DNA from 3 places in the Streptomyces sp. NBC_00009 genome. Region 3 is predicted to be linked to each of the others. Evidence: riboswitches for the same ligand, from Rfam matches in the RefSeq annotation. Region 3 holds a riboswitch; each other region holds the start of a gene.
What was found. A riboswitch is a leader RNA that binds a small molecule or an ion and turns the genes downstream of it on or off. The one in region 3 is predicted to bind thiamine pyrophosphate.
Positions count from the first base shown of each region.

Region 1: another riboswitch for thiamine pyrophosphate. It lies ahead of thiO (glycine oxidase ThiO); the one in region 3 lies ahead of thiC (phosphomethylpyrimidine synthase ThiC).
Region 2: another riboswitch for thiamine pyrophosphate. It lies ahead of OHA58_RS09500 (thiamine ABC transporter substrate binding subunit); the one in region 3 lies ahead of thiC (phosphomethylpyrimidine synthase ThiC).

Region 1 covers NZ_CP108312.1:5,885,737-5,895,306, reverse strand. The annotation lists gene OHA58_RS26600 (hypothetical protein) at 1-503, opposite strand, end outside; gene metF (methylenetetrahydrofolate reductase [NAD(P)H]) at 551-1,471, opposite strand; gene thiE (thiamine phosphate synthase) at 1,558-2,205, opposite strand; gene OHA58_RS26585 (Rv2175c family DNA-binding protein) at 2,284-2,649, opposite strand; gene OHA58_RS26580 (NAD(P)/FAD-dependent oxidoreductase) at 2,724-3,959, opposite strand; gene OHA58_RS26575 (hypothetical protein) at 4,076-4,420, opposite strand; TPP riboswitch at 4,473-4,586, shown strand; gene thiO (glycine oxidase ThiO) at 4,584-5,768, shown strand; gene thiS (sulfur carrier protein ThiS) at 5,765-5,980, shown strand; gene OHA58_RS26560 (thiazole synthase) at 5,985-6,779, shown strand; gene pknB (Stk1 family PASTA domain-containing Ser/Thr kinase) at 6,874-8,820, shown strand; gene OHA58_RS26550 (deoxyribonuclease IV) at 8,855-9,570, shown strand, end outside.
Region 2 covers NZ_CP108312.1:2,144,475-2,154,044, reverse strand. The annotation lists gene OHA58_RS09510 (phosphatidate cytidylyltransferase) at 1-308, shown strand, start outside; gene rlmN (23S rRNA (adenine(2503)-C(2))-methyltransferase RlmN) at 411-1,517, shown strand; TPP riboswitch at 1,542-1,647, shown strand; gene OHA58_RS09500 (thiamine ABC transporter substrate binding subunit) at 1,727-2,812, shown strand; gene OHA58_RS09495 (ABC transporter permease) at 2,968-4,578, shown strand; gene OHA58_RS09490 (ABC transporter ATP-binding protein) at 4,578-5,633, shown strand; gene OHA58_RS09485 (maleylpyruvate isomerase family mycothiol-dependent enzyme) at 5,644-6,456, shown strand; gene OHA58_RS09480 (VOC family protein) at 6,641-7,048, opposite strand; gene OHA58_RS09475 (hypothetical protein) at 7,201-8,367, opposite strand; gene OHA58_RS09470 (ABC transporter ATP-binding protein) at 8,349-9,095, opposite strand; gene OHA58_RS09465 (aspartate aminotransferase family protein) at 9,290-9,570, opposite strand, start outside.
Region 3 covers NZ_CP108312.1:3,989,759-3,999,328, forward strand. The annotation lists gene OHA58_RS18005 (IclR family transcriptional regulator) at 1-381, shown strand, start outside; gene OHA58_RS18010 (SsgA family sporulation/cell division regulator) at 482-943, shown strand; gene OHA58_RS18015 (YibE/F family protein) at 1,023-2,375, opposite strand; TPP riboswitch at 2,447-2,603, shown strand; gene thiC (phosphomethylpyrimidine synthase ThiC) at 2,596-4,380, shown strand; gene OHA58_RS18025 (hypothetical protein) at 4,634-5,506, opposite strand; gene OHA58_RS18030 (metallophosphoesterase family protein) at 5,690-6,871, opposite strand; gene OHA58_RS18035 (LacI family DNA-binding transcriptional regulator) at 7,075-8,187, opposite strand; gene hisC (histidinol-phosphate transaminase) at 8,600-9,570, shown strand, end outside.

The DNA.
Region 1 (9,570 bases), 1.9 Mb from region 3:
TAGCCCGCGTACGCGTCGTAGGCGTAGCCCTGCGCGGCGGAGTCCGTCTGTGCGGCGGCCGGGGTGTAGACGCCGTACTGGCCGGTGTCGTCGGGCATCGGCTGCGGCGCGTAGACCGACGTCACCTCGGCCGCGGACTCGGGTTCCGGGGCGTCCGGGGCGGCGGACTCGTACTCCAGGTCGGAGACCTCGAGGGTCGGGTCCTGGTGGACGGGCTCCTTGATCTTGCGCCGCTTGCTCGCGCCGGGGTTCCCGCCGATCGCCCAGCCCGTGGAGAAGCCCCTGCGGAACGACAGCGTCACGTACGTCTGGCCGACGGCGAACGTGATGGCGCCGATCCCGATGACGATCACCGACGGGATCAGCACACCGAGGACGACGCCCACGAACCCGACAAAGGCGAGCAGCCGGTAGCGCAGCCGCGCCTTGTACTGGAGCAGTACCTCACCGAGCAGCCACAACGCGACGATTCCGAACGCGATGTAGAGGACCGTCCAGCCCATGTACGCCCCTCTCGTACGGCCGCCGCCCCTGGTGGAATACGGCCGGGTCAGGCCCGCTGGTCGTGCAGGCCCAGATTCTCGTAGATCTCCAGTGTCGCCGTGGAGTTGTTGAGCGTGATGAAGTGCAGACCCGGAACGCCCTCGTCCAGCAGCTTCGCGCAGAACTCCGTCGCGAACTCGATGCCAATGGAGCGTACAGCCGCCGGATCGTCTTTGGCTGTGAGGATGCGCTCTTTCAGGGCGGGCGGGAACGTGGCGTTGCTGAGCTGCGGCAGCCGCTCCAGCATGCGCACGCTCGTGACCGGCATGATCTCCGGGATGACCGGGGTGTCGCAACCCGCGGCGGCGACCTTGTCGCGCAGCCGCAGATACTCCTCCGGGTAGAAGAACATCTGAGTGATCGCGTAGTCCGCGCCCGCCCGGCACTTGTCCACGAAGTGGCGCACGTCGGAGTCCCAGTCCTCGGAGCGCGGGTGCATCGCGGGGAAGGCCGCGACGCCGACGCAGAAGTCGCCCGACTCCTTGATGAGCCGGACCAGTTCGGCGGCGTAGGCCAGGCCCTCGGGGTGCGCGACCCAGTCGGCCATGGGGTCGCCGGGCGGGTCTCCGCGCACGGCGAGGATGTTCCTGATGCCGGCGTCCGCGTACTGGCCGATGATGTTGCGCAGCTCGGCCACGGAGTGGTCGACGGCCGTGAGGTGGGCGACCGGGGTCAGGGTCGTGTCGGCGACGATCTGCTCCGTCTCGCGGACCGTGCCGGCGCGGGTGGAACCGCCGGCCCCGTACGTCACGGAGACGAAATCGGGCGCGACCGCCTCGACCCGGCGCAGCGCGTTCCAGAGGTTCCGCTCACCCTTCGGGGTCTTCGGCGCCGAGAACTCGAACGAGAAGGTCGTCTTGCCGGTCGCGAGCATGTCGCGCACGGTGCGTGCGCGATCAGTCCTGGTGGAAGCGGTGCCAAGGGCCATATGGGCAGGTTAGCCACGGGAGCGCCCTGTCCCTAATCCCCGTCCACCCTGCGGACACATGTCCTGGCGGAGCGCGGCCGGGCGGGTCAGGCCGTACGCAGCCGCTTCGCGAAGTCGGCCGCGGCCGCGCCCGGGTCGTCCGCCTCGGTGATGGCGCGGACGACGACGACGCGGCGGGCGCCCGCTTCGAGCACCTCGTCCAGGTTCCCCGCGTCGATGCCGCCGATCGCGAACCAGGGGCGGTCCGTGCCGAGCGAGGCCGTGTAACGCACCAGGTCGAGGCCGGGCGCGTACCGGCCGGGCTTGGTGGGGGTCGGCCAGCAGGGGCCGGTGCAGAAGTAGTCCACGCCGTCCTGGACGGCGGCCGCGGCGGCCTCCGTGTCGGCGTGCGTGGAGCGGCCGATCAGGACGTCCTCGCCGAGGATGGCGCGGGCGGCCGCGACCGGCAGGTCGCCCTGGCCCAGGTGCAGGACGTCGGCGCCGGCGGCGTGGGCGACGTCCGCCCGGTCGTTGACCGCGAACAGCTTGCCGTGGCGGGCGGCGGCGTCGGCGAGGACGGCCAGGTGTTCCAGCTCCTCGCCCGCCTCCATGCCCTTGTCGCGCAGCTGCACGATGTCCACGCCGTTCGCCAGGACGGCGTCGAGGAACTCGGGGAGGTCGCCCTGGCGCTTGCGGGCATCCGTGCACAGGTACAGCCGGGCGTCGGCGAGCTGGGCGCGCTGCGTGGCGGCCATGGCCATGGGTGAGTCCCCCCGTGGTCGGTGGCGCGCGGGCCGCGGTGAGCGCGGCCCGCACGCCGGACGGTTGTCAGGTCAGACGGCGAGCGCCTGGGCGCGGCGCTTCACCTCCGTGCCGCGATTCTCGCTCAGCGCCTGCGCGGGGGTGCCCGGCAGGGTCGGGTCGGAGGTGAAGAGCCACTCGAGCATCTCTTCGTCGTTGAAGCCGTCGTCCCTGAGCAGGGTCAGCGTCCCGGTGAGGCCCTTGACGACCTTGTCGCCGTCGATGAAGGCGGCGGGCACGTGCAGCGCCCTGTTCTCACCGCGGCGTACGGCGATCACCTGGCCTTCCTTCACCAGCTGCCGCACACGCGTCACCTCCACGCCGAACTGCTCGGCGATGTCGGGGAGGGTGAGCCACTCGGGGACGAGAGCATCGATCTTTGCGTCAATCTCGGTCACAGGACAAGCGTGCCATCCCGGACTGACAGTGGGAAACGCGGCCGCGCAAAAGGCCCCTCGCCCGCGCGGGGCGGTTACACGACGGCGGCCTTCAGGGGACGGGCCGGGTCGCTGATGACCTGCGGGTCCAGCGGGACGCCCGACTCGATGAGCTTGCGCCCTTGCGCCAGGTCACGCGGGCGGCCCACGGCGAGGACGGCAACGAGACGGCTCTCGCGCAGCCAGCACACACTCCAGGACGCGCCCTGCGGATCGCCGCGCCACACGGTGGTGTCGGCTGCCGCGTGATGCCCGGCGTACTGCACGAAGCGACCGAACTGCTCCGACCAGAAGTACGGCACCGGGTCGTACGTCGCCGGGCTCTCGCCGATGATGTTGGCGGCGACCGTGCGGGGGCCCTGGAGCGCGTTGTCCCAGTGGTGGACCATCAGGCGCTCGCCGTACCGGCCCGAAGGGAAGGACGAGCAGTCACCGACCGCGTACACATCGGGCTCGGAGGTGCGCAGGCGGTCGTCCGCCACGACCTCGCTGTGGGCGCCGAGCGTGATGCCGGAGCCGGTGAGCCAGCCGGTGGCGGGGCGGGCCCCGATGCCGACGACCACGGCTCCGGCGGGCACCCGGGTGCCGTCGTCGAGGAGGACGGCACCGGGTTCGACGTGCTCCACGCGCGCGTGGGTGCGCAGTTCCGCCCCGGCGTCCGCGTACCAGGCGGCCATGGGGGCGGCGACCTCCTCGGGCAGCGCCCCGGCGAGCGGCCGCTCGGCCGCCTCGACGACGGTGACCGCGCATCCGGCCTCGCGGGCCGCGGTGGCGAACTCGGCGCCGATCCAGCCCGCGCCCACGACGACGATGTCGCGCTGCGCGGCGAGGACGGGGCGCAGGCGTTCGGCGTCGTCGAGCGTGCGCAGCAGATGGACGCCCTGGATGTCCTCCGTACCGGGCAGCCTGATGGGTTCGGCGCCGGTCGCGAGGACGAGGACGTCGTAGGGGGCGGGTCCGGTGGCGGTGTCGAGGGTGTGCTCGGCGGGACGTACGCCGGTGACCTCGCGGCCCAGTTCGAGCGTGATGTCGAGTGCTTCGAAGTCGACGTCGAAGGCGGACCCCTCGGCCTTGCCGAGCAGGACGGCCTTGGACAGCGGGGGCCGGTCGTACGGCTGGTGGGGTTCAGCGCCGATCAGCGTGACAGCGCCGGTGAAGCCCTGTTCGCGCAGGGCCACGGCGGTCTGGACCCCCGCCATCCCGGCGCCGACGATGACGACGTGCCGCCCTGCCTGGGGCACCGGTGCCTGGTTCTGGGTCTGCTCGCTCACCGGATCACCATATGCACCTGACGTTCAGTCAGTCAGCGGGCCGCGGCACTCCGGTCCCGTGACGTCTTCCACACCGGCCGCCGGTTTGACCGCTCCGGCCGCCCGCGCTCCCGCCGTCAGGCGCCGGGGACCTCTTCGACGACGCTCGTCCCGCTGCCCGCCTGCGACTCCCACTCCCACGTCTCGTCCAGCCGCACCCGCCCGTCGGGAAGGTCCACGACGAGCGAGACACAGTGCCCGGAGGAGGTCGTCGCGTCCGTCTTCAGCTGTACGTACCTGAAGTCGATCCGGTCGCCCTCACGGGTGCCCACGAGGTGGCCGCGCACCACGTCCCCGCCCGCGTACTCGGCCCAGATCCGGCCGTCCTCCTCGTGGTACGTGAACCGCGTCCGCGTACCCACCTGACCTGGAGCCTGGTCGGCGACCGGGGCGAGTACGAGTCCGTCGAGCGAGCGGGCCATGCGGGCGGGCTCCCTTACTGAGGGTCGCGGGGACGGTTTAGGGTGGTCACCGTAAAGCACTCGCGGGAGCCCGGACGTACCGGGCTGAGAGGGAGGCTGGGACGGCCTCCGACCGTACGAACCTGATCCGGGTCATGCCGGCGAAGGGAGGGGCTGGACGCCCATGTCGCGTACTTCAGAAGGCTCCGACGTCCTGATCGTGGGCGGCGGGATCATCGGTCTCGTCACCGCGTGGCGGGCCGCGCAGCGCGGGCTGCGCACCGCGGTCGTGGACCCCGAACCGGGCGGCGGGGCCGCTCAGGTGGCGGCCGGGATGCTCGCCGCCGTCACCGAACTGCACTACGGAGAAGCCGAACAGACCCTCCTCGGCCTCAACGTGGAGTCCGCGCGCCGCTATCCGGCGTTCGCGGCCGAGCTCTCCGAGGCCACCGGGCTCGACCTCGGCTACCGCGCGTGCGGCACCCTCGCCGTCGCGCTCGACTCGGACGACCGCGCACACCTTCGGGAACTGCACGCCCTCCAGCACAAGTCGGGCCTGGACTCGGAGTGGCTGTCGGGCCGTGAGTGCCGGCGCCTCGAACCGATGCTGGCCCCGTCCGTGCGGGGCGGCCTGCGCGTCGACGGTGACCACCAGATCGACCCGAGACGCCTCGCGAAGGCCCTTGTCGCGGCCTGCGAGCTGGCCGGGGTGCAGTTCCACCGGCAGTGGGCCGAGCGGCTGACAGTCGTCCGCGAGGGCGCGCGCGGCGTGGTCCTCGCCGACGGCACCGGGCTCGACGCGGACCAGGTCGTCCTCGCCGGCGGCAGCCTCAGCGGCAGGCTCGCCGGGGTCCCGGACGACGTGCTGCCGCCGGTGCGCCCGGTGAAGGGGCAGGTACTGCGCCTGACCGTGCCGAAGGCGTACGCGCCGTTCCTGAGCCGCACCGTGCGCGCCGTCGTACGCGGCGGCAACCTCTACCTGGTGCCCCGGGTCAACGGCGAGCTCGTCGTCGGAGCCACCAGTGAGGAGCTCGGCTGGGACACGACGGTCACCGCGGGCGGCGTCTACGAGCTGCTGCGCGACGCCCACGAGCTGGTGCCCGGCATCACGGAGCTGCCGCTCACGGAGACCCGCGCGGGCCTGCGCCCCTGCTCCCCCGACAACGCCCCGATCCTCGGCCCGACCGCGCTGACGGGCCTGCTGCTCGCCACCGGCCACTACCGCAACGGCGTGCTGCTCACGCCGGTCACCGGCGACTCCATGGCCCACGCGCTCGCCACCGGCGAACTCCCCGAAGTGGCCCGCCCCTTCACCCCGCGGCGCTTCGACGCCGTCCCCGCACCCGTCTCTGTGGAGCAGTCCGTATGACCGTGTCCGTCACCCACGTATCCGTGAACGGCGAGGGCCGCCAGGTCGCCCCGGGCACCACGCTCGACGCCCTCGTCTCCGCGCTGACCAGCGCGCCGTCCGGTGTCGCCGCCGCACTCAACGAAACCGTCGTCCCGCGCACCCAGTGGGCCGTCACCGCACTCACGGACGGGGACCGCGTCGAGGTCCTCACCGCGGTCCAGGGAGGCTGAACCCATGGCTGACGACTCCTTGGTCATCGGCGGTACGTCCTTCTCGTCCCGGCTGATCATGGGCACGGGCGGGGCGCCCAGCCTCGATGTCCTGGAACGCTCCCTCGTCGCGTCCGGCACGGAGCTGACGACCGTCGCGATGCGGCGTGTGGACGCGAGCGTGCAGGGCTCCGTGCTCTCCGTACTGGAGAAGCTGGGGATCCAGGTGCTGCCGAACACGGCGGGCTGTTTCACCGCCGGTGAGGCCGTCCTGACCGCCCGCCTCGCGCGCGAGGCGCTCGGCACCGACCTGGTCAAGCTGGAGGTCATCGCGGACGAGCGCACCCTGCTGCCCGACCCGATCGAGCTCCTGGACGCGGCGGAGATCCTCGTCGACGACGGCTTCACCGTGCTGCCGTACACGAACGACGACCCGGTGCTCGCGCGGAAGCTGGAGGACGTGGGCTGTGCCGCGGTCATGCCGCTCGGCTCCCCCATCGGCTCCGGGCTCGGTATCCGCAACCCGCACAACTTCCAGCTGATCACCGAGCACGCGCGCGTGCCGGTGATCCTGGACGCGGGTGCCGGGACGGCGTCCGACGCGGCGCTGGCGATGGAGCTGGGGTGCGCCGGTGTGATGCTCGCCTCGGCGGTCACCCGCGCGCAGGAGCCGACCCTGATGGCGGAGGGCATGCGGCACGCGGTCGAGGCGGGGCGGCTGGCGTTCCGGGCGGGCCGTATCCCCCGCAGGCACTTCGCCGAGGCCTCCTCGCCCGTGTCCGGGATGGCCAGGCTCGACCCGGAGCGGCCCGCGTTCTGAGGGCCGTACAGCACGGTTACAGCTCTGCTGCAGTACGGCCGCTTGCGGACGACTGCGGAGCCGGGTGTCGGCGGCGGCTCGTACACTCACCTGCGTGGACACGACCCTTCAGGACCCTCTCGTCGGGCAGGTGCTCGACGGCCGGTACCGCGTCGACGCACGCATCGCGGTCGGCGGGATGGCCACGGTCTACAGGGCCGTGGACACCCGCCTCGACCGCGTGCTCGCGCTCAAAGTGATGCACCCGGCCCTCGCCGCCGACGTCTCGTTCGTCGAGCGTTTCATCCGCGAGGCCAAGTCCGTCGCCCGGCTCTCCCACCCGAATGTGGTCGGGGTCTTCGACCAGGGCGCGGACGGCCAGTACGTCTATCTGGCGATGGAGTACGTCGCGGGCTGCACCCTGCGGGACGTCCTGAGGGACCGCGGGGCACTGCGGCCGCGCGCCGCGCTCGACATCCTGGAGCCGGTCCTCGCCGCGCTCGGCGCCGCGCACCGCGCGGGATTCGTGCACCGCGACATGAAGCCGGAGAACGTCCTCATAGGGGACGACGGCCGCGTGAAGGTGGCGGACTTCGGCCTCGTACGGGCCGTGGACACCGTCACGAACACCACGGGCGCCGTCCTCGGCACCGTCTCCTATCTCGCCCCCGAGCAGATCGAGTCGGGCACCGCGGACCCCCGCGTCGACGTGTACGCGTGCGGGGTGGTGCTCTACGAGATGCTCACGGGCGCCAAGCCGCACTCGGGCGACTCCCCCGCCCAGGTCCTCTACCAGCATCTGAACGAGGACGTGCCGCCCCCGTCCACGTCCGTTCCCGGCCTGCCCGCGGAGCTGGACGAGCTCGTCGCGTCCGCGACCGCGCGCACGCCCGACCTCAGGCCGTACGACGCGGTGGCGCTGCTCGCCCAGGTCAGGGCGGCCAGGGCCGCCCTCACGGACGCGCAGCTCGACGCGGTGCCGCCGGCCGCACGCCCCGAGGACCTCGGGGACCGTGACATCTCAGACGACCGTACGAGCGTGATCCCGCGGGCACTGCGGACCAGGGGCGTACAGCTCCCGCTGCCGGCCGACGACCAGGACCCGCAGGCGGAGCTGAACCGCACGAGCCGCTTCGAGACGCCGCCCCCGCCGCCCGCCCCTTCCCGGAGGCGTCGTCCGCGGCGCGGTGTGCTCGCGGCCGTCGCGGCCGTGCTGCTCGCCCTCGGCCTCGGCGCGGGCGTCTGGTACATCAACTCGGGCCAGTTCACGAAGGTCCCGCCGCTGCTCGCCAAGACACAGACGCAGGCCAAGGAGCGGCTCGGCGAGGCCGGCCTCGACCTCGGGCACGTCAAGCGTGCGTACAGCGACACCGTGAAGCGCGGCACCGTGATAGCCAGCGACCCCGAGGTGGGCGCCCGCATCCGGGACAACGGGGCGGTGGATCTGACGGTGTCCCTGGGCCCGGAGACCGTGAAGGTCCCCGACCTCCAGGGCACGCCCCTCGGCAAGGCCGAGCGCCGGCTGAAGGACGCGGGCCTGGAGCCCGGCATGGTCACCAAGGAGTTCGACGAGGACGTCCCCAAGGGGGCAGTGATCGCCACGGACCCGGAGTCCGGCACCACGCGCAAGGCCGGCTCGGCCATCGCGCTCGTGGTCAGCAGGGGCAGCGCGGTGGACGTCCCGGACGTGACGGGCGAGTCCGAGGAGGACGCCATCGCCGACCTGCAGGACGTGGGCCTGAAGGCCGAGATCGCCACGAAGCGGGCGTACTCGGACGCGGACAAGGGCAGCGTCGCCCAGCAGTCCCCCGTCGAGGGCAAGCGGCTCGGCGAGGGGGACACGGTCACCCTGACGATCTCCAAGGGCCCGGTCATGGTCGAGGTCCCCGACGTCGTGGGCATGAGCGTCGACGACGCCCACCAGAAGCTCGAGGCCCGCGGCTTCGAGGTCGAGAACGACCGCGGTCTGCTCGGTATTTTCGGCGACACCGTGAAGAAGCAGTCCGTGGAGGGCGGTGACAAGGCCCCGAAGGGGTCGACGATCACCATCCAGATCCGCTGACGGGACGGCCACGCGCGCGTGCCACCCTTGACGCGTGAGCAGCACCGACACCGCATCCCGTAACCCGGTCGGCGGCCATGTCCCCGTCGCCGGCGGCCTGGCCTCCGTAGGGCTTTCGTACGCGCGCGAGCTCGGCGCCGAGACCGTCCAGGTCTTCGTCGCCAACCCGCGCGGCTGGGCGACGCCGCCCGGCAATCCGAAACAGGACGAGGCGTTCCGCGCGGCCTGCGCCGCCGAGGACATCCCCGCGTACGTCCACGCGCCCTATCTGATCAACTTCGGCTCGCACACCGAGGCGACCGTGGAGAAGTCCGTGGAGTCGCTGCGGCACTCGCTGCGCCGGGCCCGCGAGATAGGCGCGCTCGGCGTCGTCGTGCACACGGGTTCGGCGACCGGCGGCCGTGAGCGTGAGGTGGCGCTCGCGCAGGTGCGGGAGCGGATGCTGCCGCTCCTCGACGAGCTGACCCATGACGACGACCCGTACCTCCTCCTGGAGTCGACCGCGGGCCAGGGCTCTTCGCTGTGCTCGCGAACCTGGGACTTCGGGCCGTACTTCGACGCACTGGACGCGCATCCGAAGCTGGGTGTCTGCCTGGACACGTGCCACATCTTCGCGGCGGGCCACGACCTGACGGGCCCCGCCGGCATGAACCAGACCCTGGACCTGCTGGTGGACACCGTGGGCGAGGGCCGCCTCAAGCTGATCCACGCCAACGACTCCAAGGACGTCGCCGGCGCGCACAAGGACCG
Region 2 (9,570 bases), 1.8 Mb from region 3:
TCAGCCCCGGCAAGACCCGCGAGGGCCTGGTCGGCGCGGTGACGTTCGCGATGGCCGCCGGCGCGCTGTGCATGCAGTTCCTGATCGACGACGGTGCCTGGTGGCAGGGCCTGCTGCTCGGGCTCGCGGTCGCGGCCAGCGCCACGCTCGGCGACCTCGGCGAGTCGATGATCAAGCGCGACCTCGGGATCAAGGACATGGGCACGCTCCTCCCCGGGCACGGCGGGATCATGGACCGCCTCGACTCGCTGCTCCCGACGGCGCCGGTGGTCTGGCTGCTCCTGGTGATCTTTGTCGGCGTCGGCTGACCGACCCGCAAATCCCGGCTGACCTGCGCGGTTTCAGGTGACGGGCTCGTTGTCCACAGGGCGGCGGGCCCGTTGTCGTATGTCTGCGACACTGGAAGGGTTATGCCTAAGCCCGGAGAACTCACTTTCGTTGCCCCGCGCGGAGCCAAGAAGCCGCCGCGGCACCTCGCCGACCTCTCGCCCGCCGAGCGGAAGGAGGCCGTCGCCGCGATCGGTGAGAAGCCGTTCCGCGCCAAGCAGCTGTCGCAGCACTACTTCTCGCGGTTCGCGCACGATCCCGCGGAGTGGACCGACATCCCCGCCGGCTCGCGCGGCAAGCTGCAGGAGGCGCTGCTTCCGGAGCTGATGACGGTCGTCCGGCATCTGTCGACGGACCAGGACACCACCCGCAAGACCCTGTGGCGGCTCTTCGACGGCACGCTCGTCGAGTCCGTACTGATGCGCTACCCGGACCGGGTCACCATGTGCATCAGCTCGCAGGCGGGCTGCGGAATGAACTGCCCGTTCTGCGCCACGGGACAGGCCGGTCTCGACCGGAACCTGTCGACGGGCGAGATCGTGCACCAGATCGTCGACGGCATGCGCGCGCTGCGCGACGGCGAGATCCCGGGCGGCCCGGCGCGCCTGAGCAACATCGTCTTCATGGGCATGGGCGAGCCCCTGGCCAACTACAAGCGGGTCGTCGGCGCCATCCGCGCGCTCACCGACCCCGAGCCGGACGGCGTCGGTCTCTCGCAGCGCGGGATCACCGTCTCGACCGTCGGTCTGGTCCCCGCCATGCACCGGTTCGCCGACGAGGGCCTCAAGTGCCGCCTCGCCGTCTCGCTGCACGCCCCCGACGACGACCTGCGCGACACCCTCGTCCCGGTCAACACGCGCTGGAAGGTCCGCGAGGTCCTCGACGCGGCGTGGGAGTACTCCGAGAAGTCGGGCCGCCGCATCTCGATCGAGTACGCGCTCATCCGGGACATCAACGACCAGGCCTGGCGCGGTGACCGGCTCGGCCGCCTGCTCAAGGGCAAGCGCGTCCACGTCAACCTGATCCCGCTGAACCCGACGCCGGGCTCGAAGTGGACGGCCTCGCGCCCCGAGGACGAGAAGGCGTTCGTCGAGGCCATCGCGGCCCACGGCGTGCCGGTCACCGTCCGCGACACCCGTGGCCAGGAGATCGACGGGGCGTGCGGTCAGCTCGCCGCCACCGAGCGGTAACCTGACTGGCGTACGTACATCTTCATATTCCGACAGGGGAGCGCCACAGCGCTGAGAGTGCGGCATCGGCCGCAGACCCTCTGAACCTTGCCCAGGTCATTCTGGGTAGGAAGTTCGGTCGCCACTCAAGCTGTTGCGCCCTGCCCGGGAATCGTCCGCGATCCCGGGCAGGGCCGCGTCTCTTCCTGGTCACCCAGGAGGGAACTTAAGTGAGCACGATCATCAAGGCCACGGCCGTCGCCGTGGCGGCCGGTCTCGGACTCGTCACGCTCTCCGCGTGCGGGGGGTCCGGCTCCGGCAAGGACTCGGCGGACTCCAAGACCGTCACCCTTGTCAGCCATGACTCGTGGGCCGTATCCAAGAGCGTGCTCAAGGACTTCGAGAAGCGTTCCGGCTACAAGGTCACGGTCCTGAAGGACGGTGACGCGGGCGAGGCCGTGAACAAGGCCATCCTGTCCAAGGACAACCCGCAGGGCGACGTCCTCTTCGGCGTCGACAACACGCTCCTGTCGCGCGCCCTCGACAACGGGCTCTTCCAGCCGTACGAGGCCAAGGGCCTGGACCAGGTGGGGACCGAGTACCAGCTCGACAAGGACAAGCACCGGGTCACCCCGATCGACACCGGCAACATCTGCGTCAACTACGACAAGAAGTACTTCGCCGATCACAAGCTGACGCCGCCCGCCTCGTTCGACGACCTCGCCAAGCCCGCGTACAAGAACCTGCTGGTCACGGAGAACGTGTCGACGTCGTCGCCCGGCCTCGGCTTCCTGCTGGGCAGCGCCGCGCAGTACGGGGACAACGGCTGGCAGGGCTACTGGAAGAAGCTCAAGGCCAACGGCGTGAAGGTCGTCGACGGCTGGGAGCAGGCCTACAACGAGGAGTTCTCGGGCTCCGCCGGTGGCAGGAAGGCGGGCGGCGACCGGCCGCTCGTCGTGTCCTACGCGTCGTCGCCGCCGGCCGAGGCGATCTACTCGGACCCGCAGCCGAAGTCCGCCCCGACCGGGGTCGCGACCGGCACCTGCTTCCGCCAGACCGAGTTCGCGGGCCTGCTGAGCAACGCGAAGAACGAGAAGGGCGGCAAGGCGCTCCTCGACTTCCTGATCGCGAAGCAGTTCCAGCAGGACATGCCGCTGAACATGTTCGTGGACCCGGTGACGAAGGACGCGGCCCTGCCCGCCGACTACGCGAAGTACGACGTCAAGGTCGACGCCCCGAAGACCATGGCCCCGAAGAAGATCGCCGACAACCGTGACGCCTGGGTCAAGTCGTGGACCTCACTCGTACTGAAGTAACGCCCCCCGGAGGACCTCCGGCCGAGCGCCCGGCCAAGCACCCGGCCAAGCACCCGGCCAAGCACCCGGCCAAGCGCCCGGCAAAGCACCTGGTAAAGCCTCCGGCAGAGCCCCGTAAGGGTCGTCGCAGCGGGAGCGCGGCGCGGCTCGGCCTGATGGCCGTGCCCGTCGCGTTCTTCGCGATCTTCTTCGCCTATCCGGTCGCGGCGATCGTCTCCCGCGGCCTGAAGGCGGGCGGCCACTGGCAGTTCGGGCGGATCGCCGACGTGCTCGGGCAGTCCGACATCCGGCACGTCCTGTGGTTCACGACCTGGCAGGCGTTCGCCTCGACCGTGCTCACGCTGCTGATCGCGCTCCCCGGCGCGTACGTCTTCGCGCGCTTCGAGTTCAGGGGCAAGCAGGTTCTGAGGGCCGCCGTCACCGTGCCGTTCGTGCTGCCGACCGTCGTCGTCGGCACGGCGTTCCTGGCGCTGGTCGGCCGCGGCGGGCTGCTCGACGGTCTGTGGGGCGTACGCCTCGACACCACGGTGTGGGCGATCCTGCTCGCCCATGTCTTCTTCAACTACGCCGTCGTCGTGCGCACCGTCGGCGGACTGTGGTCGCAGCTCGACCCGCGGCAGGAGGAGGCCGCCCGGATGCTGGGCGCCTCCCGCTGGACGGCCTGGCGGAAGGTGACGCTGCCCGCGCTCGGGCCCGCCGTCGCGGCCGCCGCGCTGATGGTCTTCCTCTTCACGTTCACGTCGTTCGGCGTGGTCCAGATCCTCGGCGGGCCGACGTTCTCCACTCTTGAGGTGGAGATCTACCGGCAGACCGCGCAGATCTTCGACCTCTCCACGGCGGCCGTCCTCACGATCGTGCAGTTCGCCGCCGTGGGGATCATCCTCGCCGTGCACGCCTGGAGCGTGCGCCGGCGGGAGAGCGCGCTGCGCCTCGTCGACGCGGCGCACACCGCCCGGCGCCCGCGCGGCGCGGGCCAGTGGGCGCTGCTCGCCGGGGTGGTCGCCACGGTCGCGGTGCTGATCCTGCTGCCGCTCGGCGTGCTGATCCAGAGGTCCTTCGAGGGGCTCGACGGCTTCGGGTTCGCCTACTACAAGGCGCTCACCTCGTCCGACAGCGGTGTGTTCCTGGTGCCGCCGATCGAGGCGATCGGGAACTCCCTCACGTACGCGCTCGCCGCCACCGCCATCGCGGTCGTGATCGGCGGACTCGCCGCCGCGGCCCTGACGCGGAGAGCCGGCCGTCTCGTACGGGGCTTCGACGCGCTCCTCATGCTGCCGCTCGGCGTCTCCGCCGTCACCGTCGGCTTCGGCTTCCTGATCACCCTGGACAAGCCGCCCCTCGACCTGCGCGGCACCTGGATCCTGGTGCCGCTGGCCCAGGCCCTCGTCGGGGTGCCCTTCGTCGTCCGCACCATGCTGCCGGTCCTGCGCGCGGTCGACGGGCGGCTGCGCGAGGCCGCCGCCGTCCTCGGCGCCTCGCCGCTGCGGGCCTGGCGCGAGGTCGACCTGCCGATGGTGCGCAGGGCTCTGCTGATCGCGGCCGGGTTCGCGTTCGCCGTGTCGCTCGGCGAGTTCGGGGCGACCGTGTTCATCGCCCGCCCGGACCACCCGACCCTTCCGGTCGCCGTGGCGCGGCTCCTCGGCCGCGCCGGTGACCTCAACTACGGCCAGGCAATGGCCCTTTCGACGATTCTCATGGTGGTGTGCGCGGTGTCGCTGCTGCTGCTCGAACGCATCCGCACGGACCGTACGACGGGGGAGTTCTGATGGCCCTGCTGACCCTGGACGACGCGACTGTGCGGTTCGGCGGTCCGTCCAGAACGGCGCACGCTGCGCTCGACCGGGTCGATCTGGAGGTCGCCGAGCACGAGATCGTGTGCGTGCTCGGCCCCAGCGGCAGCGGCAAGTCGACGCTTCTGCGGGTCGTGGCCGGGCTCCAGGGGCTCGACGGGGGACGCGTGTTCCTCGACGGCCGTGACCAGTCGGGCGTGCCCGCGCACCGGCGGGGCGTCGGCCTCATGTTCCAGGACCATCAGCTGTTCCCGCAGCGCGCCGTGGGCGGCAATGTCGCGTTCGGGCTGCGGATGCACGGCGCCGCACGCTCCGAACAGCAGGACCGCGTACGGGAGTTGCTGGCGTTGGTCGGGCTGCCCGGCGCCGAGGGGCGCGCCGTGGCCTCGCTGTCCGGCGGCGAGCAGCAGCGCGTCGCCCTCGCCAGGGCACTCGCCCCACGACCCCGCCTGCTCATGCTCGACGAGCCGCTCGGCCAGCTCGACCGCTCGCTGCGGGAGCGTCTGGTCGTCGAACTCAGGGAACTCTTCGGCGAGTTGGGCACGACGGTGCTCGCCGTGACGCACGACCAGGGCGAGGCCTTCGCGCTCGCCGACCGCGTCGTGGTGATGCGCGACGGACGGATCGCCCAGTCCGGTACGCCACTTGAGGTGTGGCAGCACCCGGCCGACGCGTTCGTGGCACGCTTCCTCGGCTTCGACAACGTGGTCGACGCCACGATCGTCGGGGAGGCGGCCGACACGCCCTGGGGAAAGGTGCCCGTGCCCGCGGGGTCCCCGCAGGGCCGCGCCAAGATCCTGGTCAGGCCCGCGGGCGTACGCCTCGTGCCCGCCGCCGAGGCCCAGTTGACGTGCACGGTCACCGCGCGCACCTTCCGCGGCACGCATGTCGCCGTACACCTCCAGGCCACGCAAGCACCCCGCCTCGAAGCGGCCTGCGCGCTGCGGGACGCGCCGGAGCCGGGGGACGAGGTCGGGGTGGCGTTCGACGCGGGCGAAATCGTGGTGCTGGACGGCCCGTCCGCGGCATAGGGTCCGCCGTATGACGACGGAGACCGCGGCATCCGGACAGCTTGCCCACGACCGCTACTGCGACGAAGTCGTCGCGCAGACCGCCCTGTTGGCCGGGCATCTCGTCGGCGCCGACCTGACGGGGACCGTGCCGACCTGCCCCGACTGGACCCTGCGCGACCTCGTCGTGCACCTCGGCGGCGTGCACCGCTGGGTCGAGGCGATCGTACGGACCGGGGCCACCGAGCCCGTCCCGGACGAGAAGGTGCCGGGCTTCGACGGCCCCGGGAGCAACGACCCGGCCGCGCTCGCGGCCTGGCTCCTGGAAGGCGCCGAGCTGACCGCGCGGACGCTGCGCGCCGCGGGCCCCGACACCCGCGTGTGGACCTGGTCCTGGCAGCAGACCACGGGGTTCTGGGCGCGCCGCATGACGCACGAGACCGTGATCCACCGGGCGGACGCGGCGCTCACGGCGCAGGCCGCGTACGAGGTGGCGCCCGAACTCGCCGCCGACGCGATCGACGAGTGGCTGCAGATCGTCGCCCACGCCCAGCGGTCGGACCCGTCCGACACCGCGGCGGAGCTGCGCGGCGGCGGGCGCAGCCTGCACCTCCACGCCACCGACGCACCGGCGGAGCTGAACGCCGAATGGCTGGTCGAGCTGGGCGAGGACGGCTTCACCTGGCGCCGCGGCCACGAGAAGGCGACCGTCGCCCTGCGGGGGCCGCTGACCGATGTGCTGCTCGCGTTCTATCGGCGCGCGCCCCTCGACGACGGACGCGTGGAGGTCCTGGGAGAGCGGGAGCTGCTGGACTTCTGGCTGGAACGGGCGACGTTCGGGTAGCCCAGGCCCGGCTTCCGCGCAGTCCGCCAAGGAGTTCAGCCAGCCGCAGAGCTCAGCTCGCCGAGGAGGTCAGCCCAGCTTCTCTCGATCTCACGGCCGGCGTCCGTGTGCGGGATCGCGGGCCTGCGCGGGGCGGGTTCAGGGGTCTGTACCTGCCCGTGCCAGGACGCCGTACTCCTGAAGATCAGCCCTGGACGGCCGCCGGGTCCATCCACATGATCTCCCAGGTGTGACCGTCCGGGTCGTCGAAGGCGCGGCCGTACATGAAACCGTGGTCCTGCTTCTCACCGGTCTCGGTGCCACCCGCGGCGATCGCCTTGTCGACGAGCTCGTCGACCTTCTCGCGGCTCTCGGCGCTCAGACACAGCAGCACCTCGGTGTTCTTGGTCGGGTCGACGATCGTCTTCTTCGTGAAGCCGGCGTACTTCTCCTTGGTGAGGAGCATGACCACGATGTGCTCGCTGACCACCACGGCGGCGCCGGTCTCGTCGGAGAACTGCGGGTTGATCGAGTACCCGAGCTCGGTGAAGAACTTCTTCGACGCGTCGAGGTCGTTCACGGCGAGGTTCGGGAAGATCATCTGCTGGTACATGGTGGGGCCGTCTCTTTCGCTCGCTGGTCTCGGTGTTGCGTCGCTGTGCCGTACGCAGGGTTAGACGTGAGGCCCGCCCGTAACTCATCGCCCGCCGCGAACTTTCTTTCGATCTTTTTCGGGGGCCCGCAACGAGAGGGTGCGGGCCCCGCTCAGGGCGCGAGCGGGAGCGCCGCCAGTTCCGCGACGGCCCATGTCAGCAGCCCGAACACGGCGAGCAGTGCCGCCGCGCGCAGCCCGGCCGCGCCCCGGAGGAGACTTGCGGGGGCGCCGAGCCGGAGCAGGGCGGCCGTGGTGTCGGAGCGGGCGTGCTTGGCCTCGACCGAGGCCGTCAGGAGCGTGGCGACCGTACAGCCCATGACGAGGACGGCGCCGAGCGCGGACAGCGGGCCGAGGTCGGGCTGACGTCCCGACCAGAGGGTGAGCCCCGCGTACGCGCCGGAGGCCACCGCGCAGACCACGCCCAGGGGGCGGCCGATACGACGGGCCTCCTCCTGAAGCACCCGGCCCGCCAGGAGCCGCGCCGCCCCGGGCCGCACCGACTGAAGGGCCCGGCCGCACTGGTACGTGAGTCCGGGACCCGCGAGCGCGAGGCCGAGGGCCGTCAGTGTCCAGCCGGCCAGCACGCCCGCCGGGCTGCCGCCGAGACCGCCCGGCATGGGGAACCCCGCGGTGCCGGGCGCGCGGGAGGCGTATGTCTCCACGGCGAGGCCTATGGCCAGCAGCGCCACGCCCCAGGGCAGGCCGGTCGGCGCGGGCACCGGGGCGGCGGGATCGCGTGGGTCCGGCTGGGGCTCGCCGGCCTTGGCGGCGCGCGGGCGCAGCACGAGGGCACAGGCGCCGGACGCGGCGAGCGGGACCAGGGCGAGCAGGGTCAGGGTGGCGGCCAGGGGCAGGGGCCGGTCGGCGGCGAGGAGACCGCGTGCCGCCCCGTCGAAGGGCAGTCCGGAGAGGTCGCCGCGCAGGTGCAGGAAGACCAGCAGCGCCAGCATCGAGCCGAGCGTGCAGGCGACCGCGGTGGAGATCGCCGAGATGAGCGTGAGGCGTGCCGGGCCGAGGCCGACCGCGGACAGGCCGGGACGCGGCTTGGTGCCCGGGTCGGTGCGGGCGACGGCGACGGCGAGGTGGACGGTCGCGGCGATCGGCACCACGCACCAGGCCAGGCGCAGTACGGATCCGGTGGAGGCGTCGGGGTGGCCCATCGCGTAGCCGAGCGTGCACAGCAGGAGGAATCCGGTGCCGGCGGAGGCGGCCGCGACCAGCAGCCTGCGCAGCTGGACGACGGGCTGGCCCCCGCGGGCTAGACGGAGAGCGAGCACGCGGCCCGGCCTTCCGCGTCGGTGCCGCCGGGAACCCCGGGCAGATGGAGCGTGTGCACGCGGCGCCCGTCGAGGAGCGACATCGTGCGGTCGGCCAGGGCGGCCACCTCGGTGTCGTGCGTGGCGAGGACGACGGTGATGCCGTGCGAGCGGGCCGCGGCCATCAGGGTGCGCAGGACGTGGGCGCGGTCGGCGCGGTGCAGGGGCGCGGTGGGCTCGTCGGCGAAGAGCACCGAGGGCGCGGTGACCAGGGCGCGGGCGATGGCGACGCGCTGGCGTTCCGACTGGATCAGGGCGTGCGGGCGCTTGCGGGCGCACATGCCGATGTCGAGGCGCTCCAGCCACTCCAGGGCACTGGCCTTGGCGGCGCGGCGGCTGCCGCCGCGCATCATCAGGGCGAGCGCCGTGTTCTCCCAGGCGTTCAGCTCGGGCACGAGGTGGGGCTCGGGGTCGATCCAGGCGAAGCGGTCGCGGCGCAGCCGTTCCCTGACGAGCGGACCCATGGTGTGCACGGGGGTGCTGTTGAACCAGACCTCGCCCTGCTGCGGCAGGAGCTGGCCGGAGAGGCACTGCAGGAGCGTCGTCTTGCCGCTGCCGCGCGGCCCTGTGACGGCGAGGATCTCGCCCTCGCGGACACCGAGCGAGACGCCGGTGAGCGCGGGCGAGCCGTTGTGGGAGAAGTGCAGGGCGCGTGCCCAGAGTACGTCGTTGTCCGGTGGGGCCACCATGGCGAACACCTCGTTCAGAGACTGCAGATCAGAAATGCCGTAAGACGAGCCGTCCCCCTTACGGGGGAACGAAGGCAGGGCCGATCGGTCACTGGGCACGCTAGGTATTCGCCGGCGCGGGTCGGGAAAGGACGCGGCCCGGCCGCCCCCATCTCACTCGGATGGGCGCAGCCGGGCCGCGGGAGCCGTCAGGCTCAGATCTTGCTCCAGGCCTCCGTGAGGACCTGGCGGATGATGCCCTCGATCTCGTCGAAGGTGGACTGGTCCGAGATCAGCGGCGGCGACAGCTGGATGACCGGGTCACCACGGTCGTCGGCGCGGCAGTACAGGCCGTACTCGTAGAGCTTCTTGGACACGAAGCCGTAGAGCACGCGCTCCGACTCCTCGTCCGTGAAGGACTCCTTGGTGTCCTTGTCCTTGACGAGCTCGATGCCGTAGAAGAAGCCGTTGCCGCGGACGTCGCCGACGATCGGCA
Region 3 (9,570 bases):
GCCGAATGGGCCGACTTCCGCGAGACGGGGCACGCCCACGCGATCGGCCAGTGCCTCCTCGCCCAGCTCGACGACGAGAGCCGACGCGATCACCTCGACCGCTATCCCGCGTATTCGATCACCCCGTACACGGTGCGCGACGACCGCGCGCTGCTGCGGCGGCTGAACGGGCAGGGGCGGATGCAGCCGGTCGTGGAGCGTCAGGAGTACGCGTTGGGCACGGTCTGCGCCGCGTTTCCCATCACCGTCGGGTCCACCGCGGCGACGATGGCGGTCTCCCTCCCGTCTCATCAGGCCGGTCGTCTGCTGTCCGCGGCCCGGCAGTTGCAGAACGAAGTCGGGAAACTCGTGGGGACACTCGCCTTCTCTATCAGCATCTGAAAACTCACTCCTTGTGATCCCGCATGTACGTTAAGCAAGATGCGAAGGGTGCCGGGAAGGCTATTCCCGGCCGATCGACGGCAAATTGACGGGGTAGGCGATGCGCGAGTCGGTACAGGCAGTACAAGCAGAGGTCATGATGAGCTTCCTCGTCTCCGAGGAACTCTCGTTCCGCATCCCGGTGGAGTTGCGGTATGCCGCCGCTGATCCCTACGCCGTGCGGCTGACCTTCCACCTCCCCGGGGACGCCCCGGTGACCTGGGCCTTCGGTAGAGAGCTCCTGGTGGACGGGGTGGCCGGTCCCTGCGGCGACGGCGATGTGCGCATCGAGCCGGTGGAACTGGCGGGCAGCCCGGGCGAGATGCCGGGCGAGGTGCACATCCGGCTCCAAGTGGGTGGTGACCAGGCGCTGTTCCGGGCGGGCGTCGCTCCCCTCGTCGCCTTCCTCGACCGCACCGACAAGCTCGTCCCGCTCGGCCAGGAGCGGGCACTCGCCGACTTCGAGACGCATCTCGACGAGGCACTCGACCGGATTCTCGCCGAGGAGCAGAGCGCGGGCTGACGGGCTCCAGGAGTCCGCGGACGATCAACTGATGTAACGCTTCAGCAGACCGGCGCCCTCGGGGTGCCCTCGCAGGGGTTCAGCGCTTCCGACGCCGGCCCCTTCCTCCGCGTGCCGGACCGGCCGCGGCAGCGGACGGGGATCCCGGTCGGTCGGCGGAGACCACCAGAGCCGCGAGCGCGGTCGTCACCGGCACCGAGGCGACCAGCCCGATCGAGCCCACCAGAGTCCGCACGATCTCCACGGCCACCAGTTCACTGTTGGCCACGGTGCCCACACTGCTCTGCGCGATAGAGAAGAGCAGCAACAGCGGCAGTGCCGCGCCCGCGTACGCCAGCACAAGCGTGTTGACCACGGACGCGATGTGGTCGCGGCCGATCCGGATGCCCGCGCGGTACAGACCGCGCCGCCCCATCGTCGGGTCCGCCTGATGCAGCTCCCACACCGCCGACGTCTGCGTGACCGTCACATCGTCGAGCACACCGAGCGAACCGATGATGACGCCGGCGAGCAGCAGACCACTCATGTCGATGGACGGGTAAAGACCGTGGATCAGGCCCGTGTTGTCGTCCGTGTTGCCGGTCAGCGCCGCCCAGCCGATGAACAGCGAGCCGAGCAGACCGATCAGGACCAGCGACACCAGCGTGCCGAGCACCGCGACCGACGTCCGGGCCGTCAGACCGTGACACAGGTAGAGCGCGATCAGCATGATGGCGCTCGCCCCGACCACCGCCACCACCAGCGGATTCGAGCCCTGAAGGATCGCGGGCAGGATGAAGAAGGTCAGCACCATGAAGCTGATCGCCAGCGCGACGAGCGCCATGACGCCCCGCAGCCGGCCCACGACGACCACGGCCAGCGCGAAGATCCCGGCCAGCAGTGCCATCGGGAGCCTGCGGTTCACATCGGTGACGGAGTACTGAAGTTCCTTGGGCGCGTCGGGCGCGTAGGCCACGATCACCTTCTGGCCCTCGTGCAACTGCCGTGGTGAGTCCGGCTGCACGATCTCCGTGAACGTACGGCCGGTGTCCTTGCCGCTGTCGACGCGGACGGTTGCCTTCTCGCATGTGCCCTTCGCCTGCTGCTCGGCGGACTGGCCCTCGGCGGTGGATGTATCGCCGGTGGGGGTCTCGCCCGAGGCGTTCACGGACTTGCAGTCGACCTTGTCGACGCGAGTGACGGTGCCCTGCTGGGTCTGCCGGTCGAAGCCGACGCCCGTACGGGCATGGGAGGGGGCGCCGCCGGGCCAGAGCACCACGAGGCCGACGACGACCGCCACGGAGAACGGGATGAGCACCGCGGCGATGACCTTGCGCAGATGCTTGGAAACAGGCGCGGCAGGGCCGTGACTGTGGGAGTGCCCGTGCCCTCCGCCCCCCTGGTCATGGGGCGGATGCGGCGGCGGGGGCGGGGGCTGCTGCGTGCTGGTCACCGCCCGATCATCGCAAGAACGGCAGGGGCCCTCTGTTCAGCACGCCAGAAATGACGCTAGCGTGGGGGCACCTTTGCACACGCGGGAGCTCGGAGCACCGGGCTGAGAGGGCGCTGACCTCCGCTTCGGCGATGTTTCACATGAAACATCGCCCGACGGAAGCCGCTGCGTCGACCGCCGAACCTGTTACCGGGTAATGCCGGCGTAGGGAGTAGGTCTCATGACCACATCGGACGCACGCACGCCTGCCTCCAACCTGTCCGCAGAGACGGGCGAGGCCGGGAAGTCCATCGGCTGGCACAAGGGGTACGTCACGGGCTCACGCCCCGACCTCCAGGTGCCGGTCCGCCAGGTGCACCTCACCAACGGCACGGCGGTCACGCTCTACGACACGTCCGGGCCGTACACCGATCCGAGTGTCGACACCGACGTCCGCAGGGGCCTCGCGCCGCTGCGGGAGAACTGGATCATCAGCCGTGGCGACACCGAGGAGTATGCGGGCCGCCCGGTCCGCCCCGAGGACGACGGCATCAAGCACACTTCGCCGCGCGGCGGTCTGCGCAACCTCGACGCGGTCTTCCCCGGCCGCCCCCGCCAGCCTCGTCGCGGGCGTGACGGCCAGGCGGTGACCCAACTCGCGTACGCCAGGCGCGGGGAGGTCACGCCCGAGATGGAGTACGTGGCCATCCGGGAGAACGTGGAGCCGGAGGTCCTCCGCGAGGAGATCGCCGCGGGCCGCGCGGTCCTGCCGGCCAACGTCAACCACCCGGAGATCGAGCCGATGATCATCGGCAAGCGGTTCCTGGTGAAGGTCAACGCCAACATCGGCAACTCCGCGGTCACTTCGTCCATCGAGGAGGAGGTGGAGAAGATGACATGGGCGACCCGCTGGGGCGCCGACACCGTCATGGACCTCTCCACCGGCCGCAACATCCACACCACGCGCGAATGGGTCCTGCGCAACTCCCCCGTCCCGATCGGCACGGTCCCGCTCTACCAGGCGCTGGAGAAGGTCGACGGCCGCGCCGAGGAGCTGACCTGGGAGATCTACAAGGACACGGTCATCGAGCAGGCCGAGCAGGGCGTGGACTACATGACGGTCCACGCGGGCGTGCGGCTGCCGTACGTCCCGCTCACCGCCAACCGCAAGACGGGCATCGTCTCGCGCGGCGGTTCGATCATGGCCGCCTGGTGCCTGGCGCACCACAAGGAGAGCTTCCTCTACGAGAATTTCGCGGAGCTCTGCGAGATCCTCGCGGCGTACGACGTCACGTACTCGCTGGGCGACGGCCTGCGGCCGGGCTCGATCGCGGACGCCAACGACGAAGCGCAGTTCGCCGAGCTGAAGACGCTCGGGGAGCTCAACACGATCGCGAAGAGCTTCAACGTCCAGACGATGATCGAGGGCCCCGGGCACGTCCCGATGCACAAGATCAAGGAGAACATCGACCTTCAGCAGGAGGTGTGCGAGGAGGCGCCCTTCTACACACTCGGCCCGCTGACGACCGACATCGCCCCTGCGTACGACCACATCACCTCCGGCATCGGAGCCGCGATGATCGCGTGGTGGGGCACGGCGATGCTCTGCTACGTCACGCCCAAGGAGCACCTGGGCCTGCCCAACCGTGACGACGTGAAGACCGGCGTCATCACCTACAAGATCGCGGCCCACGCGGCGGACCTGGCCAAGGGACACCCGGGTGCCCAGGAGTGGGACGACGCCCTCTCCGACGCGCGCTTCGAGTTCCGCTGGGAGGACCAGTTCAATCTGGCCCTCGACCCGGACACGGCAAGGGAGTTCCACGACGAGACGCTCCCGGCCGAGCCCGCGAAGACGGCCCACTTCTGCTCCATGTGCGGTCCGAAGTTCTGCTCGATGAAGATCTCCCAGGACATCCGCCGCCAGCACGGCGGTACCAAGAGCGAGATCGAGGAGGGCATGGCGGAGAAGTCCAAGGAGTTCGCCGCCGCGGGCAACCGGGTCTATCTGCCGATCGCGGACTGACCTCGCCCGCGCGCCCACAGGCGCCGCGCGCTGTCCACCGGTCGCCCTTCGCGGCCGGTGGACAGGGTGTTCCGGGACCAGGCCTGGCAGGCCCCAGGGCCTCTTGTTTGGAGCGGGCTGGGCTCGCGGGGTCTGGCACGCGTAACTGCGGCGTTGCCGTCAATCACCGACTCCCCCGAGCTCTCGGCTGCGCTCGAGCAGGGGGACCCCCATGACCCCGCTCCCTGATCCAGCCTGATCCAAACGAAAGACCCTAGTCCGGCTGGTGGTCCGGGCCTCCGAAGTCGGGGCTTGTGAAGTCCGGGCTCGAGTACGTCGGGCGCGGGGCCGCAGGGGAGCCGCTGTCGGTGCCCGGGCTGCTGAACCCGGGCCTGTTGTACCCGAGATGCGGCATGCGGCCCGCGGTTCCGGGGCCGCCCCCGCGGTTGGCGGGGGCCGGCGGTGGTTCCGCGAGGGCCTCCCGGAGGAACGGCAGGATGCCGCGCTCCAGGAGCACCAGGCACCAGGCTTCCCTGGCCCGGTCCACCTCCTCGTTCGACTCGCTGTGCGCGCCGGCCTGCAAGGACGTCGCGCCGTTGCGCAGAGCGGTGAGCAGCAGGCCCACGCCGGCGACAAGAATCCCCGCCGCCGTCAGCGCGCCGAACACCCAGCCGGCCGTCAACAGGGTCTGGGCGAACGCCGGTTCCGGATCGAGCATCTTCAGGATGTAGCCGACGAGCAGGAAGATCGCGGCAGCCGTCCCGGCGAGCAGGGGGGCGAGCACCGCGACGACGGCTATGACGCCGGCGCCGGTGGTCTCCGCCACCTCGCCCACAGTGGCGGCCAGGCCGATCGCTCCGCCGCCGGACTCCGCCGCGCTTCCTCCTTCGCGCAGCGGACGTACGGGCCGGGGCGAGGCGCGCAGGTCGGCGCGGACCTTCACGTAGTTCTGGTACTCGGTCGCTGCGGCGGCCGTGATCAGCGCGGTGGCGTTGAGCGCCATGGTGCGCAGTTGTTCGGGGTTGAGCCGCTGCCCCACTGCGGCGAGATCAGGGCGGTCCGGTGCGGTACGCAGCGCCTCATCGAGGATCCGCTCGAACTCGGGGCGGTCCTCGTTCAGCAGGTGCGGAGCGCTGTTCATGTGCATCCCCCGATGCTCCGTAGGGCTTGGGGGCTCGCATGGTTACGAGCCGTCGGGCAGAACCGGAGGGGAGCCTGCTACGGATAAGCCGATGGTAGAGCGGTGACGGCACGCGGTGACAGGGGGTTTCCCGAATTCGGCCCGGTGGCCGGACTGAGCCCCCGTTCGGTGCGCCTGCCCGGGGAACGCCTAGCTATCCATGGGGAGTTGCTGGACCAGCAGCTTTCCGGCCATGGTCACTCCGCCGTCCATCGCGATCGCGAGCCCGCCCGCGTACACGTGCGGGCCCTCGATCTGCGGGCGGCTGTCCTCGGATCCGTCCGCCGCGTCCTCGGTACCTACCTCGCCGAGGAGGTACGGGATGGGGCTGTGGCCGTGGACGACGCGCGTGCCGCCGTAGGCGTCGAGGAGCTCGCGCACGGCTTCGGGTCCGGATTCGTCACGGAACGCGAAGCGCTTGGTGAATTTGCGGAAGAGGTCCCAGCACTCGTCCGCGTCGTTACGCGTGAGGGTCTCGCGGACCGTGTCGTTGACCGCCTCGATCGAGTCGCCGTAGTCGAGGTACGCGGTCGTGTCGGAGTGCATCAGGAGGTGGTCGTCCTCCAGCTCGATGGCGTCGAGCCGGGACATCCACTGCAGATGGACGTCCTGGAGACGGTCCATGTCCGACTTCTGGCCGCCGTTGAGCAGCCAGGCCGCCTGGAAAGTGGCGGTGCCGGCGCCCGAGTTGACCGGGGTGTCGCCGAAGCGCTTGGCGCCGAGCAGGAGCAGTTCGTGGTTGCCCATGAGGGCCTTGCAGTAGCCGCCGGCGGCCGCGGCCTCCGCGGACAGCCGCATCACGAGGTCGATGACGCCGATGCCGTCGGGCCCGCGGTCGGTGAAGTCGCCGAGGAACCAGAGTCGGGCGGTGCCCGCCGACCAGCTGCCCTCGGCGTCGATGAGGCCTTGCTCGTACAGGGCCGCGATCAGTTCGTCGAGGTAGCCGTGCACGTCGCCGACGACGTACAGCGGGCCGAGGCCATCGGTGGGACGGGGCGCCGGCTCGGTGTCGATCTGTACCTGGACCGTGTCCCCGCGGTTGATGACCGGCAGGTCGCGCTGGGTGGGCGTGTACCCGTCGGGCTGGTCGAACGCGGGGTCCTGATGCGCAGGCTCCGCGTAGGAGGGCTGCGAGAGCGACGGCTCCTGGTACGCGGGATCCGGCTCCGCCTGCGGGGGCACGGCAGGGGCGGGCGGAGCGGGGTCGTGGCCGGGCTCCTGGACGTTCGCCGGTACGTCATGGACGTACGCGGGGACGCGGAAGTCGCGCAGCGTCGCCGTGCGCACCTCGGGTCCCTGACCGGCCCCCTGAGTCATCGACCCCTCCACCACCATTGCGCCGCCTCTGCACCCGATCGGACTGCCTGGTCGCAGCGGCCCGCGGTGTCGTGCGCCCATCATAGGAATGCGGCTCGCGCTGTGTGATGCACCAGGGGTGGTGAATCGGATCCGGGCGGCTGTTCACCGTGCTTTTCTCCCGAATTGGTACGGGCTTTTCCGGGTGGTCTTCGGGGTGACCACCCGGAAGCCGTCGTTCAGCCCTGTCCCGGGGAGCGGGGCGGGCTGACCGTCGTGCGGGGCGGACGGCGCTGGGACGAGGTCCGGACGATGAGTTCCGTCGGTATCACCTGCTCGACCGTCTGGTCCGATTCAACCCCTTCGATGGCGTCGATCAGGAGCTGGACGACCGCGGTGCCGATCCGCCGCGGCTTGAGCGAGAGGGTCGTGATGGGCGGTTCCGTGGTGGCGTAGACGGTCGATTCGCTGCAGCAGACGAGCAGCAGGTCCTCGGGGACGCGCAGGCCGTACCGGCGGGCGGCGGCGAGCAGGTCCGTGCCGTTGGGGTCGAAGAGTCCGTACACGGCGTCGGGCCGGTCGGGGCGGGCCAGGAGCCGGTCGGCGGCTACGGCCCCCGCGCACGGGTCGTGCGCGGGATAGGACTCGTACACGGGTTCCTGTCCGATCCGCTCGCACCAGTGCAGGTACGCGGACGTGGACAGATGGGTGTACGTGTCCGTGGTCGTGCCGGTGAGCAGTCCGATGCGGCGGGCCCCCGCGGCGGCGAGGTGGTCGAGGATGCCGAGGACGGCGGCCTCGTGGTCGTTGTCGACCCAGGCGGTGACGGGGAGGGTGCCGGCGGGGCGCCCGTCGGAGACGACGGGCAGGCCCTGGCGGACCAGTTCGGTGACCACCGGGTCGTGGTCGGACGGGTCGATGACGACGGTGCCGTCGAGAGCGACGTTCGACCACACGTCGTGGCGTGAGGTGGCGGGCAGGATGACTAAGGCGTACCCGCGGGCCAGCGCCGCCGAGGTGGCGGCTCTCGCCATTTCCGCGAAGTACGCGAATTCGGTGAAGGTGAAAGGTTCATCTCCGTAGGTCGTGACGGTCAGGCCGATGAGGCCCGACTTTCCGGTACGGAGCGTTCGGGCCGCCGCGGAGGGGCGATAGCCCAACCGGTCGGCGACCTCGCGGACATGGCGTCGGGTGGCGTCCGGGAGCCGGCCCTTACCGTTGAGCGCATCGGAGACAGTCGTGATGGAGACCCCGGCGGCGGCGGCAACGTCTCTGATGCCCGCCCGCACCTGCCGGGTGCCCCGACGGGTGGTCTCCGCCCTGCTCACCTGGTGCTTCCCTGCTGCTGTCATGGCGAGCCGATAGTAGGGCTCATGTGGCGGGGTGGCGTGAGTGCATATGCACGCGTTGACAGGCACGTTTCTGCATGGCCGGACAGAGCCAATGACCTTGGAAAACAAGGATGCTGAGGGCATCGACGCCAGGACGTCACTTGTCGGCGCGCATGGGCCTGCCAAGTCGGCGATGTTGCGAGTAGGTCTCAACTCACCTTCACGGGGGATGCGCGCCACGGCGCGAGCTACCGGCGCGCGCCGCGAAAGGGAGCGCTCCCCCTCCTCCGTACGCCTTCGGGAGGTCCGCGGCCGTCGTCAGGGGTGGTGTCGGACGATCACCCGGGATGTCGGGGGCCCCGGGCCATTGGGCTCTGCCGCGAATCCTCTTAAGGTGAGCAGTATTGAAATGGTGGTCGCGAGGAGGACTGCGGTGAGCGAGACGAGCCCCAAGCTGCGTGCCGAGCTGGAGGGTATCCCCACCTACAAGCCGGGCAAGGCTGCCGCGGCCGGTGGGCCGGTGGCGTACAAGCTGTCCTCTAACGAGAACCCCTATCCGCCGCTTCCCGGCGTGATGGAGAGTGTTGTCGCGGCAGCCGGTTCCTTCAACCGCTACCCGGACATGGCCTGCACCGGGCTGATGAACGAGCTGGCGGAACGATTCGCGGTGCCGGTCACGCACCTGGCCACGGGCACCGGCTCGGTCGGGGTCGCGCAGCAGCTGCTCCAGGCGACCAGTGGCCCCGGTGACGAGGTCATCTACGCCTGGCGGTCCTTCGAGGCGTACCCGATCATCACGCAGATCAGCGGCGCCAAGGCGGTGGAGGTGCCGCTGACGTCCGGCGAGGTCCACGACCTCGACGCGATGGCCGACGCGATCACCGACCGCACGCGCCTGATCTTCGTGTGCAACCCGAACAACCCGACCGGCACGGTGGTGCGCCGGGCCGAGCTCGAGCGGTTCCTGGACCGGGTCCCGAGCGATGTCCTGGTCGTGCTCGACGAGGCGTACCGCGAGTTCATCCGTGACGCCGAGGTGCCGGACGGCGCCCAGATCTACCGGGACCGTCCGAATGTCGCCGTGCTGCGGACGTTCTCCAAGGCGTACGGGCTCGCGGGTCTGCGGGTCGGCTTCGCCATCGCCCATGAGCCGGTGGCGGCCGCGCTGCGCAAGACGGCGGTGCCGTTCGGCGTGAGCCAGCTCGCGCAGGACGCGGCGGTCGCCTCGCTGCGGGCCGAGGACGAGCTGCTCGGCCGGGTCGGCTCGCTGGTGTGTGAGCGCAACCGCGTGGTCGAGGCGCTGCGGGCGCAGGGCTGGACGGTGCCGGAGACGCACGCGAACTTCGTGTGGCTGCGGCTGGGGGAGCGCACGGCGGACTTCGCCGCGGCGTGCGAGCAGGCAGG